DNA from 2 places in the Shewanella sp. S1-49-MNA-CIBAN-0167 genome. Region 1 is predicted to be linked to the other one. Evidence: riboswitches for the same ligand, from Rfam matches in the RefSeq annotation. Region 1 holds a riboswitch; the other holds the start of a gene.
What was found. A riboswitch is a leader RNA that binds a small molecule or an ion and turns the genes downstream of it on or off. The one in region 1 is predicted to bind cobalamin.
Positions count from the first base shown of each region.

Region 2: another riboswitch for cobalamin. It lies ahead of AAEZ00_RS11510 (TonB-dependent receptor); the one in region 1 lies ahead of AAEZ00_RS16820 (ABC transporter ATP-binding protein).

Region 1 is NZ_JBEOPO010000039.1:31,289-38,888, forward strand. It holds gene AAEZ00_RS16815 (FecCD family ABC transporter permease) at 1-957, opposite strand, end outside; gene AAEZ00_RS16820 (ABC transporter ATP-binding protein) at 950-1,759, opposite strand; cobalamin riboswitch at 1,839-1,959, opposite strand; gene AAEZ00_RS16825 (hypothetical protein) at 2,092-2,340, opposite strand; gene AAEZ00_RS16830 (efflux RND transporter permease subunit) at 2,690-5,797, opposite strand; gene AAEZ00_RS16835 (efflux RND transporter periplasmic adaptor subunit) at 5,794-7,143, opposite strand; gene AAEZ00_RS16840 (TetR/AcrR family transcriptional regulator) at 7,133-7,600, opposite strand, start outside.
Region 2 is NZ_JBEOPO010000021.1:42,663-50,262, reverse strand. It holds gene AAEZ00_RS11515 (hypothetical protein) at 1-453, shown strand, start outside; cobalamin riboswitch at 756-970, shown strand; gene AAEZ00_RS11510 (TonB-dependent receptor) at 1,114-3,102, shown strand; gene AAEZ00_RS11505 (HDOD domain-containing protein) at 3,222-3,962, shown strand; gene AAEZ00_RS11500 (LysR family transcriptional regulator) at 3,942-4,847, opposite strand; gene metE (5-methyltetrahydropteroyltriglutamate--homocysteine S-methyltransferase) at 5,002-7,293, shown strand; gene AAEZ00_RS11490 (dodecin) at 7,509-7,600, shown strand, end outside.

The DNA.
Region 1 (7,600 bases):
CAGCGGCTGACGTCCGGAAAACAATAGCCTAACCGTGTGCGGGATCATCAACCCCACAAAACCAATGCCCCCACACGTCGCCACCAACATCGCGGTGATCAGTGAACACAGTAACAACATACTTAAACGCAATTTAGCGACATTAATGCCTAAGGTGTGAGCGGTTTCATCACCCGCTTTTAGCGCCATAATTTGCCGTCTAAACGCCAACATAATTAACAAACTAATACCAACCGTCACACTGGGTAATAGTAAATTAGACCAACTGGCTTTGGCAAAACTGCCTAAGCTCCAAAATAACACTGATGCCGCAGCCTGTGGGCTAGAGAAATACAACAGCAAACTAGTTAGTGCGCCGAACAGAAACGAGGTCGCCACACCAGACAACAACATACGTTCAACTTGACTACTTTGACCAGAAGCCGACAATATAAACACAATCAATACCGATAAACTGGCGCCAATAAATGCCCCAATCGGGATGCTTAATGTCGACCAAGACCACCAAGGTTGTGCCGTAAAGCTTGGTTTTATCGACAATGCGCCTGAAAATATCTCCGCAAACAAGCCTGTTTGGCTGAATAATGACACCACCAACACAGCACCAAATGACGCCCCAGAGCTAATGCCAAATAAGTAAGGGTCGGCTAGCGGATTACGGGTCACGGTTTGCAATACGCTGCCCGCGATAGACAAGCCAGCACCAGCCACAAAGGCTAACAAAATCCGCGGCAAGCGTAATTCAAGCACAATACGTTGGCTCAACTCGATAGCATGCTCACTGCCATCAATAGAACTCGGTATGTCACCCCCCCATAAAGTATTGAAAATGATCAATACGTCATTAAGATCAATATTGGCTGCACCAAAACTGGCCGCAAAAATAGGGGTAAGTAGCGTGGCAAATACCAACAAACTGAAACACACATAATACCGACGTTGCGATGCATCAATCATGATCAGAGCATCCTTTCTTGCTTGCCTGGTAACCATAGAAATAACTGATGAGGGGGTTACCATGTTGTGGATGATCATTGACGTGGCAGCAAACGCCAAACACCTCACTAATTTGCCGCTCGGTGAGTACTTCTGTTGGGGTACCTTTAGCAATTAACCGCCCTTGGTCGAGTAGCAGTAATTTATCGCACATCGCACTGGCTAAATTCAGGTCATGTATAGAAGCAATGACACTGATCCCTAGTGATACGACGAGTTCAAGGATTTGAATTTGATAACGAATATCTAAATGATTGGTAGGTTCATCTAATATAAGAATATGTGGCTGTTGCACAATGGCTCGGGCAATTAGTGCACGTTGTTTTTCACCACCAGATAATAGCTCATACTGTTGCTGCGCTTTTTGCTGCAATCCCACTTTGGTTAATGCACTTAAAATACGTTCTCGGTCTTGCGCTGTGTTGGGGTCAAACAAGTTTTTATGCGGTGTTAGCCCCATTGTCACTAACTGCTCAGTAGTCATATCAAAATAATGCGGGGTATCTTGTTGCACCACAGCAATACTCTGCGCTAACGATTTAGAGGAAAAACCACTGATGGGTTTGGAAAAAATTTCAATATCGCCGCTAGTTGGCTCAATATAACGATACAAGCAACGTAACAGACTCGACTTACCCGCACCATTGGGGCCAATGAGCCCTAGCATTTGGCCTCTAGGCAAACTGAAATCAATATCAGCTAGAATGGTTTTATTATCGACTTGCCAAAAGAGATGATTGACATCCAATACTGATTCAGACATGTAAATGACCTCGCCATGTCCAATTAATTAACACATACATCTATTTAAAAACTCCCCTAAGTCACCCGCTTAGGCATGGATATTGAGGCAATTCAAAGCTGGTATCTGACTTATGCACCAATGGTTAATTGGTCCATCTACAGTTGCGGGTACAGTTTGGGCTTATCCCAATTCCCAATACCTTGAAAGGCACTATGATTATGGCGCTATGGTTCTGATGAGTCGATTATAACGCTATGAATATAAAACTATGATTATAACAATATGATTATTAAGCTATTAATATAACGTTATGGTGATAATTCTATGACTATCAATATGACGCGTTAAGCCTATGTAATGCTCACTTTAGCTACCTTGCTATCCATTACAACAGATTGAAAACAGTCAAGCTTATCAATATCGTCAAGCCAATAGACATCAAGCCAATAGACATCAAGCCAATAGACATCAAGCCAATAGATATCGAGCACCATAATAGCAGCATAGGGGATCGCTAGGTTAGCGAATAATCCGCTACATTGGCCAGCCTTAAGCACATATTCCATTAAGCAGCGCATCATGCCACCGTGAGTCACCAATAACGCACCGGGGCAATTGCCAACGTGAGCAGCTTATTTCATCTCAAACGGGTCATTTGTTTGACTAACAAGGCGCATTGACCCGTCAATAGCGAGCCTATTGCAAGTTAATGCAACGCAGTTAGCGGGATAAAGGTCTGTTGGATAAGCCGTTATCTCCTGCGCTGAGGTTAACGAGTACGGCTATGTTACCAAGACCACCACAGAAGATGGCAATCTCGTTTATGCAGGAGTAATTAACGACCTTGAACGCAGTCACTTCTCGACATGCTGGCTCCTGCATGTCGAGGTCGTTTGGGTATCTGACCACTGCCATTACAAGATAATGGCAGTAATTTACTCCCTCTCGCTAAATTTTTTGATGTTTCTTCACCAAGCCAAAGTCAGCCAAAATCGCGTAGGCACAAGGAATAATAAATAACACCATCAAGGTAGAGGCAAAGATCCCGAATACGATTGAGACAACCAAGGGCTGTACTACTTGCGCCTGAAGACTCGTTTCGAGCAATAGGGGTAACAGACCTGCTGCCGTCGTCAGCGACGTTAAAAATACCGCCCTAAATCGTTCCCGACTGGCACTTACAACGGCTTCATGAACGCTATCACCTTCATCGACATGATGACGTATATATTGCACCAGCAAGATAGAGTCATTGACGACTATGCCTGCAAGGGAGATAAAGCCCATAATCGATGGCATAGATAGGTTATAGCCAAGTAGCACATGCCCCCAAAGCACGCCTATCAAAGACAAGGGTATTGCCAACATCACCACCACAGGCTCGAGGTAACTCCTGAATTGAAAACTGAGTATGACAAAAAGTCCAAATATTCCGATAAGGAATCCCTTACCAAGAGAGGCGCCCGTCTTCGCAGTCTCTTTTGCCGAGCCTTCGAAGTCGACCTTAACCCCAGGATAATCTTCAGTGGCTTGCGGCAGCCAATCGGATTTTATCTTAGCTAATGTTTCGGTGGAATTACCCTTGCGGTTGTCAACATCGGCCATCACGGTAACCGAACGTTGGCTATTGATCCGCTGAATACGGACATAAGATCGTTGATGCTCTAATTTGGCGATCGCCGACAGAGGCAACTGCTCCCCATTGGCTAACATAATGGGAAAGTTAGCCAATGCATGAAGATCGCCTGCTTGCTCCTTATTCAGCCTAACTTCAATTTCGATATTCTCGGGCCCAATTTGGATCTCATCGGCCCGTTGGCCAAAGAAAGCACTGCGCAGTTGATTGGCGACCAACTGACCATCGATGCCGAAGACTTCCGCTCCGGGCCTCAGACTGACCTTAATTTCCTCTTTCCCCGGACGCATATCATCGAGAATACCGTTGATACCATCGAACCTGACAAGATAAGATTGCAGCGACACCGAGGCCTGCTTTAGCATATCCAGATCATCACCTAGCAGGCGAACCTCGATATCACGACCCGCAGGCCCCATCGTTGGCTGCTTAAAGACCATAGACAAGGGGGCTGCCAGCTCAACCGTACCGTCGCGCCAATCTTCGATAAAATCTTCTATTAGCGTATTTCGAGTTTCGGCCGACAAGAGATCTAACCTAACCGTCGCCACATGAGGCCCTTTCTCGCCCGCATCGGCATTAAAATTAAACTGTGCGGTAATATCTTCAATAAGCTCAACGCCCTCTTCCACGTCTTGGGTATAGCGAGCAGCCGTCTCTTTAGCACTGAGGATCACTTGTTCGACAACCTCCTGAGTCGAACTCAATGGGCTGCCAGGTGGCAGGATAATTCTCACTTCGGCGATATCACCATCAAGTTCCGGAAAGGGCAAGAATTTCAACACGCCACCGGCAACCAGCGCCACAGATGAGAGCAAGATACCTAAGGTTATGCCAACGCTGGCGTAGCGCCAATGCACCACAAACCTAACCGCATTAACGAGTGTCGTATTACGAAACGTTTCGAATGCGGCTAAGAAATCTCGCTTAAATTTAAGCTCAGGCCTAGGCGCTTTCTTGGGGACATGGCTTAATGAATGGTTTAAATGGTTGGGCAAGATTAAAAATGCCTCAATCAAACTGATACTGAGCACCATAATCAGCACCGTCGGGATAGCTGAGAGTACGGCGCCCATCTGACCATCGAGCCCAAGTAAGCTACTGAAGATTAAAATGGTGGTTAGAAATGAGGAGACCACTCCTGGGGCAACCTTTTTAACCCCTTGAACCACGGCATCATGTGGCGCTAAGCCCCGGTCGACATGGGAGGCGATAGACTCGGCGATAACGATGGCATCATCCATCATGATCCCGATGGCCATAAGCAAACCGACTAAACTCATGATGTTAATAGAGACGCCAAAGAGACTCATCAAATAGATGCCGCCTAAAAAGGCAACCGGAAGACCTGCCGATACCCAAAAAGAGTAACGCAAAGAGAAAAATAACCACATGCTAAAGAAGACTAGGATGATCCCTTGCCAGCCATTGGTTAACATCATATCCAGACGATCTTTAAGCAGCGACGAGAGATCGTTGGTCAAGGTCAAATTCACGCCATCGGGCACACGTAAACGCTCTTGCTCGATAAAACGGCTTACTTTCTGTTTTATTCTTAAGGCATCATCGGCTTTGTTCTTCTTCACCTTGAGTATGGCGGCGTGCTGCCCGTTGAAAAAGATGTGCTCTTCATCGAGTTCAAATCGGTCAGTCACGGTGGCAATATCGCCGAGTCGGACCACGCTGCCGTCGCTGGTAGAGGCCACGATGGTTTGCTTTAACGCCGCTGGCGTGACTTTGCGCTCATCGAATCTCAGCAGCAGATTTTTATCTGTTAACTCAATATTACCGGCAGGGATCTTCACATTTTGCCGACCCACTTCATCGGCAATGTCGGTTGCAGTCAGCCCCAAACGGCGCATATCGATTTGATTAAGCTCAACCCGCAGTTGATGATCGGAAAAGCCAACAACGGATACCAGACTCACTCCGGCATCGATTTTCAAGCGACGTTTGAGATCCTCGGCATAATGCTTCAGATGGGGCCAGCTGGCATCGGCCGAAATAGCGATATCAACAACAGGTTCGGCCCAATCGAGCTCTTTAACGATCGGCGGTTCAATTTGTGATGGAAAGTTTTTAATCCCATTGATCTGGGTTTGCACATCCACAATAGCGCGCCCAATATCGGCTTTGCCGTCCAGCTTGATAGTCATGGACGCGACGCCTTCTTGTGCGTCACATTTTACTTCTTCGACATTGCCTAGCCCATCGACCGCATCTTCCATACGCAGACATAGACTTTCTTCCACTTCTATCGGCGACGCGCCGGGATAAACCACGGTAGCGGTAACATAGGGAGGCGCAAACTCTGGAAAAGTCTCACGTTTTATTGATCCCAAACTCAATAATCCGAGCAAGAGTAGGCTGAGCATCAACAAATTAGCTAAGGTCGGATGACGGGTGATATAAGCGATCACTGACCGGCCTCCTCTCGGTTCACCTGAGATTGCTCAGCAGCATTAACGTCGAGGTCTGATGAGATATCTCTTAAAGACATGCCTGGGATAGCGGGAATAAGATCGTTGAGCACAATGTTATCACCAACGATAACGTCTGCTTTAATCGCCACTTGATCTTGATTACGGAACAAAATGGTCACCGGTTTTATCATCAGTTTATTATCCGAGCTCATCAGATATAGCTTGTCACCGTGAAGCGCCTTCTCGGGGACGATAAAATGTGGCTTTGCCTGGCCGTATATCCGCGCTGAAACAAACATTCCCTTGGTCAAAGGAGGCCGACTGAATGGCTTAAGCTGACGAATATCCTGCTCAACCTCAAGATATAAGCCGATGGTAGCCTGATTCGGATTAACCGTTTCAGCCACCCGGGTGACTTTAGCTGGCCAAGTAAAACGATTGCTTCCTACCTGAAACTCTACATCGGCTTGTAATGCTAAGAGCTCAAAAGAAGGTAGACTATTTTGTTCAGGGATCATTTCAATACTGCTGACTAAAGTGCGCATGTCCTGCAGCGATATTTCAGCCATTATCTCCGCAGTACCGAGTTGGTGAGCGATCAACATAGTTGAGCCCATGGCAACCACCTGATCTTGCTCAATGTTGATATCGGCCACTCTGGCATCGAAAGGCAGCACAACCTTGGTTTGTTTCAGTCTTCTGCGGGCATCTTCTAACTGTGCAACATCGACGCTTTGCTGTGCTTGGCTCACTTTTCTATCGTCGGGAAGGAGCTTAATTGAGTTTTGCAGATCTTCTACCAACTTGGTTTGTACCAACAAGGACTGATGCTGACTTTCAAGTTCAGAAATCGACACCAAATTACGCTTTTTGAGGGTGAGCTTACGTTGATATTCCTGCTTAGCCAGATCCAGTTTCTGGTTCTCTATCTGCAGGCTGGTATTGAGGTTTCGCTCCTGCTGATCGAGCCTTGTCAGTTGTGCCGACGTAGCATTGAGACTCGCTTGTGCCTGTGCCAGCTTCAACTCATATTCCAGAGGGTCTATCTCTAGCACCAAGGTATCCTTTGGTAACATTCGGCCCGTTTCAAGCTGAGGGTGGCGGTAGATAACTTTGCCACTCACTTCGGCGACGGCTTGCCATATATGCTTAGGTGTCACGCGACCAAACCCCTGTATTCTTGGGGCCAGCAAGGTTTTGTCCAGGGTGAGAATGTCAACCGCCCTGGCTTTATCATAACTCTGGACAACCGAGGGTGATGGTTTTAGGGCTATAGCTAAAAATAATATCAGCATTCCGCCTAGGACACCGGGGAGCAGAAAACGTTTCTTATTACTGGTCATTATTTTTGTCCTTTGTCGGCATCAAGCCTCTTGCAAGCAGATTGGTATTTTGCTGTGCAAGTTTCATTAAAAATTCTGGGGTGATTTGTATACCGAGTCGACTCAAGAACCCTTCGGGCACAATAAATGGAAAGATCATCATCGAAAAAAAACTCAGTTGAGCGCAATGGATATCAACATCATCGTGCAACAGTCCCTTAGCTTCGAGTTTATCAAACATCATGATGTCATCCACATTGACAATTTCGTTAAACACCTTGGTTATCTCTTTATTTTCGGGAATACTTTGATCTAGGCCTGCCAGACGGAAAATTAATCTTGGGAAATGGGGATGCGCTGACATCACTTGATAGTAGGTCTGCATCAAGCTTGCCGGGCCATGGGCTTGTTTTTCTTTATTCACCTTGTAGAGCTCTTGTTTCACTGGCGCCGCAGTCTCTCGCAACATCGCGATAAA
Region 2 (7,600 bases), on a different contig from region 1:
TTCAGTGATAAACGTGGCGACATGACGATGGCTGAGTTTATTCCAACCCATGAGTCATTAAATGACTGGTCTAGTTTAGTCTGCATGCAGGGGTTCAAAGGGTTAGCCAATGATGTTGAGCCGGAACGCTTTTTAGATTCAATGGCGGCGACTTATCAACAACATTGCCAAGGGGAAATTGTTTATCAACAGCTTGGCAGTTCTGAAGTTGACGGGCTCGAAGCGGTACATGGTTTATTAGGCTGCACCAGTATGCCTAATATTCATGACACTTCAGCAGTGGAAGATGTGTCCTATATCAGCCGTCCACAAGGCGAAATGGGCTATTTTTCTGTAATAAGTGATGACGAAAATGTCTACCTAATCCATAAATCTATTCGAACAGACGTGTTTACTACCGAAACGACTCCTATCACTATCGATAATTATCGTGACTTCATGACGTATCCCTAGCGTCGAATCCTAGCGCGGCGTCATGTGGTTGATAACCCTCTTAGGTGCCACTAACCAACAAGTTGACTGTTCTACATGCTGAATAATCTGCAGGTTACTCTTTTGTTGGTATCAAGTTCACCTTTAGATCCGTTATAATCTCTGCGTTATTATTTTATGATGTCAGCAATAATTAAACGGTACTATGGTACTAAATGCTAATGCTGGCATAACGAAACAGATATTTTTAATGATGGGTTGAACCTCAACTCACGTTATTTCAAGCGTTAACCTCAACTCGGCTTATTAGCCCGGGTTGAGATTAGTTAGTCAATCTTTACGGTGCTTGCAGTGGATCGATAGACCAAAGCAAGATAATCGGGAAACCAGTGTAAATCTGGTACTGCCCCCGCAACGGTGATTGGTGAGAGTCAGGTGCGCAACAGGGTTGCGTTAATCATCTAGACTCGCGCGGGTTATGCCATAGGTATAACGCCACAACCTCAGTCCGGAGACCGGCCTTAAAGGTGATTTCGATGATTTCGGTGGGCAGATCTCGAAATGTGATGTGATACTGCTTGTTGACTTATTCTGACGATTTTTTTCAGGAGATTAGGGCGACAGTGGTTATCTATATTACGGCGCTATTGCCCCATTTTTCCTTTCAGGAGTTAAAGGTAAATGGGTACTAAACCAACAAAAATTGCACTGCTATTAAGTGCTGTCTTCAGTGTGGCAACGGTTAATGCTATTGCGGCAGAGTCAACCGATACATCCCCCGGGTCTTCAGCTATCAGCATGGATGAAACCATTGTGGTCATTGGGCGTAATCTTGCCAATCCACTAAACATTGCGGCCAACGTCAATGTTATTGATGCCGCCGATATTCAAATGAGCGGAGTCACCAATTTAACCGATTTATTACGTGGACAGTCTGGCATTCAGGTGTCGGATAATAATTCGGGTAGCGTATTTTCTATGCGCGGATTTTCTGCATCACAAGCGGCCAACAACACGCTGATTTTAGTTGATGGACGCAGATTGAATAATATTGATATTGCTGCGCCGAGTATTGAATCCATTCCGCTTAACTTAGTTGAGCGGGTTGAGATTTTATCCGGTAGTGCAGGGGTGTTGTATGGTGACCAAGCGGTTGGCGGCGTTATCAACATCATTACTAAGGCACCAACAGAAACCAGTGGTGGCTTACAAGTCAGTGGCGGCAGTTTTGATACCTATGAAGCTAAAGGCGATATTTCAGGTTCCATTAACGACGCATGGCGTTACTTTTTAGCCGCAAGCTATAACAAAAGCGACAATTACCGTGATAATAATGATAATGAAACCAGCTCTATTTTAGGTCGTTTGCAGTATCAAACCGCTAACGAAGACTTTTTTGTTGAAGTTAATTACTTTGATAATGACCTTCAAGCACCGGGTGCATTAACGTTAGCTCAGTATGAAGCAGACCCCCGTCAAGTTGGATCTTTTTCTGCAGGCGATTTCAGTCATGAAATGACTACCGCACTGCGTAGCGGATACCAATACCAGCTAAATAACATTTGGGCCTTAGGTGCGGATTTAACCTATTCAGACTCGTTAACGACCAGCATGTTATTTGGTGGTGCAGGGCGGATTGAACGTGACTTATTGAGTTTTTCACCTAAAGCGACTGCCAATTATCATTTAGATCGCGGTGATTTAAATTTTGTTGCGGGTATTGATGTCAGTAAAGGTGAAGCCGATTTTGATTTGCTTTATACCCAACGTAATAATAAACAGCAACAAACTAGTGCCTATGTGCAAGCATCGGTACCTATTACCACGACATTATCCTATGTCGTCGGGGGGCGTTATTCAGAAGTGACTGACGATTTATACGACCAAATACTTTATCCTAACCGTATTGAAGTCGATAACGACGCCCATGCCTTTGAGTTAGGGTTTAATTATCGCCCAAGCAGTGAAAATCGTTTTTATGTACGTGCAAATGATAACTTCCGCTTTGCAAAAGTTGACGAACAAGCTTATACACCCGTGACCACAATAGGCTTAGACCCACAAACAGGCCGCTCTTACGAAGCGGGTTGGGATTATACCACCGCCACTCAAACATTAAAAATCAATGCGTATCAACTTGAGTTAGAAAATGAGATTGTTTTGGATGCCAGCCGTACTGATGGACCTGGTGGGGTGAATGGTTTTGGTGCTAACGTTAATGCGGATCAATCTCGCCGCTTTGGGGTGAGTACGGCTTATGATGTGCAGTTATCAAATGACTGGCTGCTAGGTGCTTCGTACGACTATATTGATGCAGAGTTCACTCAAGGTGAAAACGACGGCAAAGCGTTATCTTGGGTGGCTAAGCATTCGGGTAAGGCTTACATGAGCTATGACTTTGCCGATCATTGGCAAGCATTTGTTGAAGGTGTTTATACGGGTGAGCGCTATATGGAAGGCGATAACAGTAATATCGGTGATAAGTTAGACCACTACGTGCTAACCAACCTTGCATTAAACTATGCTCATGCTGGTTGGAATGGCAGTTTACGTGTTGATAACTTACTTGATGAAGACTATGTTGGTACTGGTTATTACTCTGCGTTTGGCAGTGGTTATTATTCTGGTACGGGTCGCTCAATTAGACTGACTGCGGGTTATCGTTTCTAGATGATTTGGCTTAATAAATAGTTACCCATAAAAGCCAGTAAACTATTACTGGCTTTCGTTTTAATACATCGTTAAATTAATTTATAGCGTGTTTATTCTTTAAAAGGTAATTGATAGATATGACTAATCTTGAGCAACAAGTTTTTACTCAAGTTCAAGCTATTATTGGCAATGAAGAACAGGTCATTGGTCGTCGTGGCATATTACTTCCATTAAAAAAAGCCTTGATTAACGAAGCTGATATTAGAGTTGTTATCGACACAGTGTCTGCCGACCCTGCGTTGGCAGCCCATTTGTTGTTGCGCAGTAATACCGCACAAACAGCAGGGGTGATATCGACCAAAAGCCGAAGTGTCAAGGATGCCTTAATCCGTTTAGGCCAAGTGAACATCTATCGTTATGCGTTTTCGTTTTATCTTAAAGAACGGCTTGATGAGCTTTTAGAACCGTACAAAAAATTAGCCCAAGGCTATTGGGCCTTAAATGAAATGATCGCGATGGATTGTATAGTACAGTTACGTGAAGATAATAAAATCGGTGTTGGTACTAAAATTGATGCGGATGAAATGCAAACATTAGCACTATTTAGTGTGTTTGGTCAGGTGATTGCGCTAACGGCTTTTGCTTATTTAAATGCTGAGTTATCTCGGCCCGTATCATTGACAGTAATAAAATCACTGATTGATAAGCAACAACAACAGTTATCACTTGAAGCATTTGAATCATTAGGTTTGGATGATGATTTACGCGATGAATTTTTAATTGCCCATAACTTACGCCAAACACAAAACCCTGATTCTCCAGGACTTGTGCTTCGACGCGTGTTATCTAAACGACAATTACTGATCAACCCGTTGTAGTATTATGCCTTCATTTGCTACAAGTTCGAGCCACTTTTGGATTAAATTTGCATTAGTGGCATCGCGGCGATAAGCACCAAACAATGGACGCTTTAGTCCTTCTGCCCCTAATTTAACCGCAGTAAGATTCAGCCCCTGACTTTCTCTGATAGACCAAGTTGGCAGGGTTGCTATGCCGTCATTACAGGCAACACGCTGCAATAACATTGAGGTTAAATCACACTGCTTTTGCTCGCCAGGTTCAATACCAGCGGGCTCTAAAAAGTGTTTGTATATATCTAAACGCGCTAACGGCACGGGGTAACTAATTAAGGTTTGCTTTGCCAATTGGGCTGGCGTTACAAACGCTTGTGCCGCTAATGTGTTATCACTGGCTACAATTAATTTAACTTCAAAATCAAATAGATGCTGGTAAGCGACACAGTGTCCCGGCACTGGATCTGAGGTTAGCACTATGTCTAAACTCCCCGTTTGCAATGCATTGAGTGAATCAAATAAGTGACGACTTGAAATATCAATTTGAGCCGCTGGCGCATGTTGCTTAAATTGCTCAATAACGGGCATTAACCAACGAAAACAACTGTGGCATTCAATGCCGAGCTTAAGCTGTTGGCTTTCACCCTCTAAACCGCGTTTAAGATCCGACTCGGTTGCAATCACTTTCGGTAAGATTTCTTCTGCTAAATTCAGCAGACGCGAGCCTTCATGAGTAAAGGTTAACGGCTTACTCTTACGAACAAAAATACTTGAGTTAATCCGTGTCTCTAACTCTTTTATTTGATGAGAAAGCGCCGACTGGGTGACAAATCGTTTTTTAGCCGCCCCCGCTAAACTGCCACTTTCCTTTAACGCCATCAAGGTACGAAGGTGTCTAAGCTCTATCATTTTCTCTCCACATGAATCTTGCTCAACTATTTGATGAAATCAATTCGATTGCTTGACAGTAGAGTAACACAATAAACTTCTAGACGTCCAGACGCCTGCGTGAATTTTACGCATAAATGGCGATAAATTTTTGCTCCATGAAAAGGTAAACAGTATGAAAATTTCAAGTTTAGGATTTCCCCGCATAGGACGTCAGCGTGAATTGAAGTTTGCTTTAGAGCGCTATTGGCGCAGTGAAGCCACATTAACGGAGTTGAAAAACGTTGCCTGTGAATTAAAACGCACCCATTGGCAGTGGCAAGCAGATGCAGGTGTTGAATTACTGCCTATAGGGGATTTTGCTTATTATGACCAAGTGTTAACCCTGAGTGCGACTTTAAATGTGATCCCCGCTCGTCATCGGGCCACTCAAGCTGATGGCAGCCAAGCCCCTGTCGATATTGACACCTTATTTCGCGTGGCTCGTGGCCGTTCGCAAACCGGCCAACATGCGTGTGCGGCAGAAATGACCAAGTTTTTTAATACTAACTACCATTATCAAGTGCCAGAATTGAGCGCTGATCAAGCGTTCGAAATAGCCTACGACCAACTGTTTGATGATGTTACAGAAGCGCAGCAATTAGGTCATCAAGCAAAACCTGTGCTGCTCGGTCCAGTGACATATTTATACTTATCTAAAAGCCTCACTGAGTTTAATAAGTTGGTGTTATTACCACCGTTACTAGTTGCTTATCAGCAAATTTTGTCTCGTTTTGCAGCCCAAGGTGTGAGTTGGGTGCAATTTGATGAACCGGTATTAGCGGTAGACTTAACCGATGAGTGGCAGCAAGCTATTCGTCAAAGTTATCAAACGTTAGCGCAACAAAAGCCAGCATCTCTAAATATTTTACTCGCCAGTTATTACGGTTCTATTGCCCATCATCAAGCATTGGTGAGTGCATTACCGGTTGAGGGGCTACATCTTGATTTAGTCACCGCGCCAGAACAGCTTGATGTGTTTGTTAATGCGCTTTTTAGCCAACAGGTACTTTCTGTTGGGGTGGTTAATGGTCGCAATGTGTGGGCTGCTGATGTTGATTTGATTGCTGATAAAGTGACCGAATTAGCGACCAGGTTAGGCGATCGTTTGTGGATTGCACCTTCATGTTCATTGTTGCATTGTCCTGTGGATGTCGAGGTTGAAAGCCAATTAATTACGCCATTACTTGGCCAATTAGCTTTTGCGAAACAAAAATTATTTGAACTTAACGAAATTTATCAATTAATCGTTGGGCAAGGTTCAGCAACTAGCCAAGCGATTATTGATCGTTGCCAGCAACGCCGCTTGGCAAAAGCTGCAGCAGCTAATCAACAGGTTGTTGAACGTGTGTCGCAGTTAACCGCTGATGATTTTGAACGTGACAGTCCATTTGCCCGCCGTATCATTGCCCAACAACAAAAGTTAGCGCTGCCATTATTACCCACAACCACCATAGGTTCATTTCCGCAAACGCCAGCCATTCGGGGGTTACGCAGTCGCTGGCGTAAAGGCGAAATCAATGACAATGATTACCGATCACAGCTTGAGCAAGTTACTCAAGACACCATTTCTCGTCAACTTAAATTGGGTCTCGACGTGCTAGTCCACGGCGAAGCTGAGCGTAATGACATGGTGGAGTATTTTGGTGAACAATTAGACGGTGTTGGGTTTACTCAATTTGGTTGGGTGCAAAGTTATGGTTCTCGTTGCGTTAAGCCACCGTTAATTTATGGCGATGTGTCTCGTCCAAAACCAATGACGGTCGACTGGGCTACCTATGCGCAAAGCTTAACCGACAAGCCCGTTAAAGGCATGCTAACGGGTCCGGTGACCATTTTACATTGGTCGTTCGCTCGTGAAGATATTCCTCGTAAAGATATTGCCAACCAACTTGCATTAGCAGTACGTGACGAAGTGGTCGATTTAGAAAGCGCAGGTATTGGCATTATTCAAATTGATGAGCCAGCATTTCGTGAAGGTTTACCGATTAAACAAAGCCAATGGGCAGATTATTTAACCTGGGCGGTGGATGCGTTTAAGTTATCGGCTGCAGGTGTTGAAGATGCAACTCAAATCCATACACACATGTGTTACAGCGAGTTTAATGACACCATTAATGCCATAGCGGCGATGGATGCAGATGTCATCACCATTGAGACGTCACGTTCGCGTATGGAGCTACTGAGTGCCTTTGAAGATTTTCATTATCCTAATGAAATTGGTCCCGGTGTGTATGACATTCATTCGCCGAATATTCCAACCGTTGATGAAATGGTCGACTTAATGACTAAAGCGTCGCAAAAGGTGCCGGTGAAACAGTTATGGGTTAATCCTGATTGTGGTTTAAAAACCCGTACCTGGGATGAGGTTGAGCCAGCGCTGCGGAATATGATTGCAGCGGCTAAAGTGCTTAGGCGTTTATCTTAATTGGCATGATATAAGCCTGATAGATATCCATCTGATTAATAGTCGCTTTACTGAAGTCGTCTGAGCGGTTTAATGCAGACTTCGTTGCAGTGCTCAGTTGTTGACCGCTGAGTGTAGTAACGGTGGTTTCATTGGTCCTTCATCGATAATGTGTGAGTTGGGCCATTATTGACTACAATAAAAGTAAGGATGTTCAGCTGACAATAGGAGTTATCATGAGCCACACTTATAAAGTGATTGAACTGGTCGGGTCATCACCAATCAGTTCAGATGAGGCGGTCAAAAATGCGATTGCAGAAGCCAATAA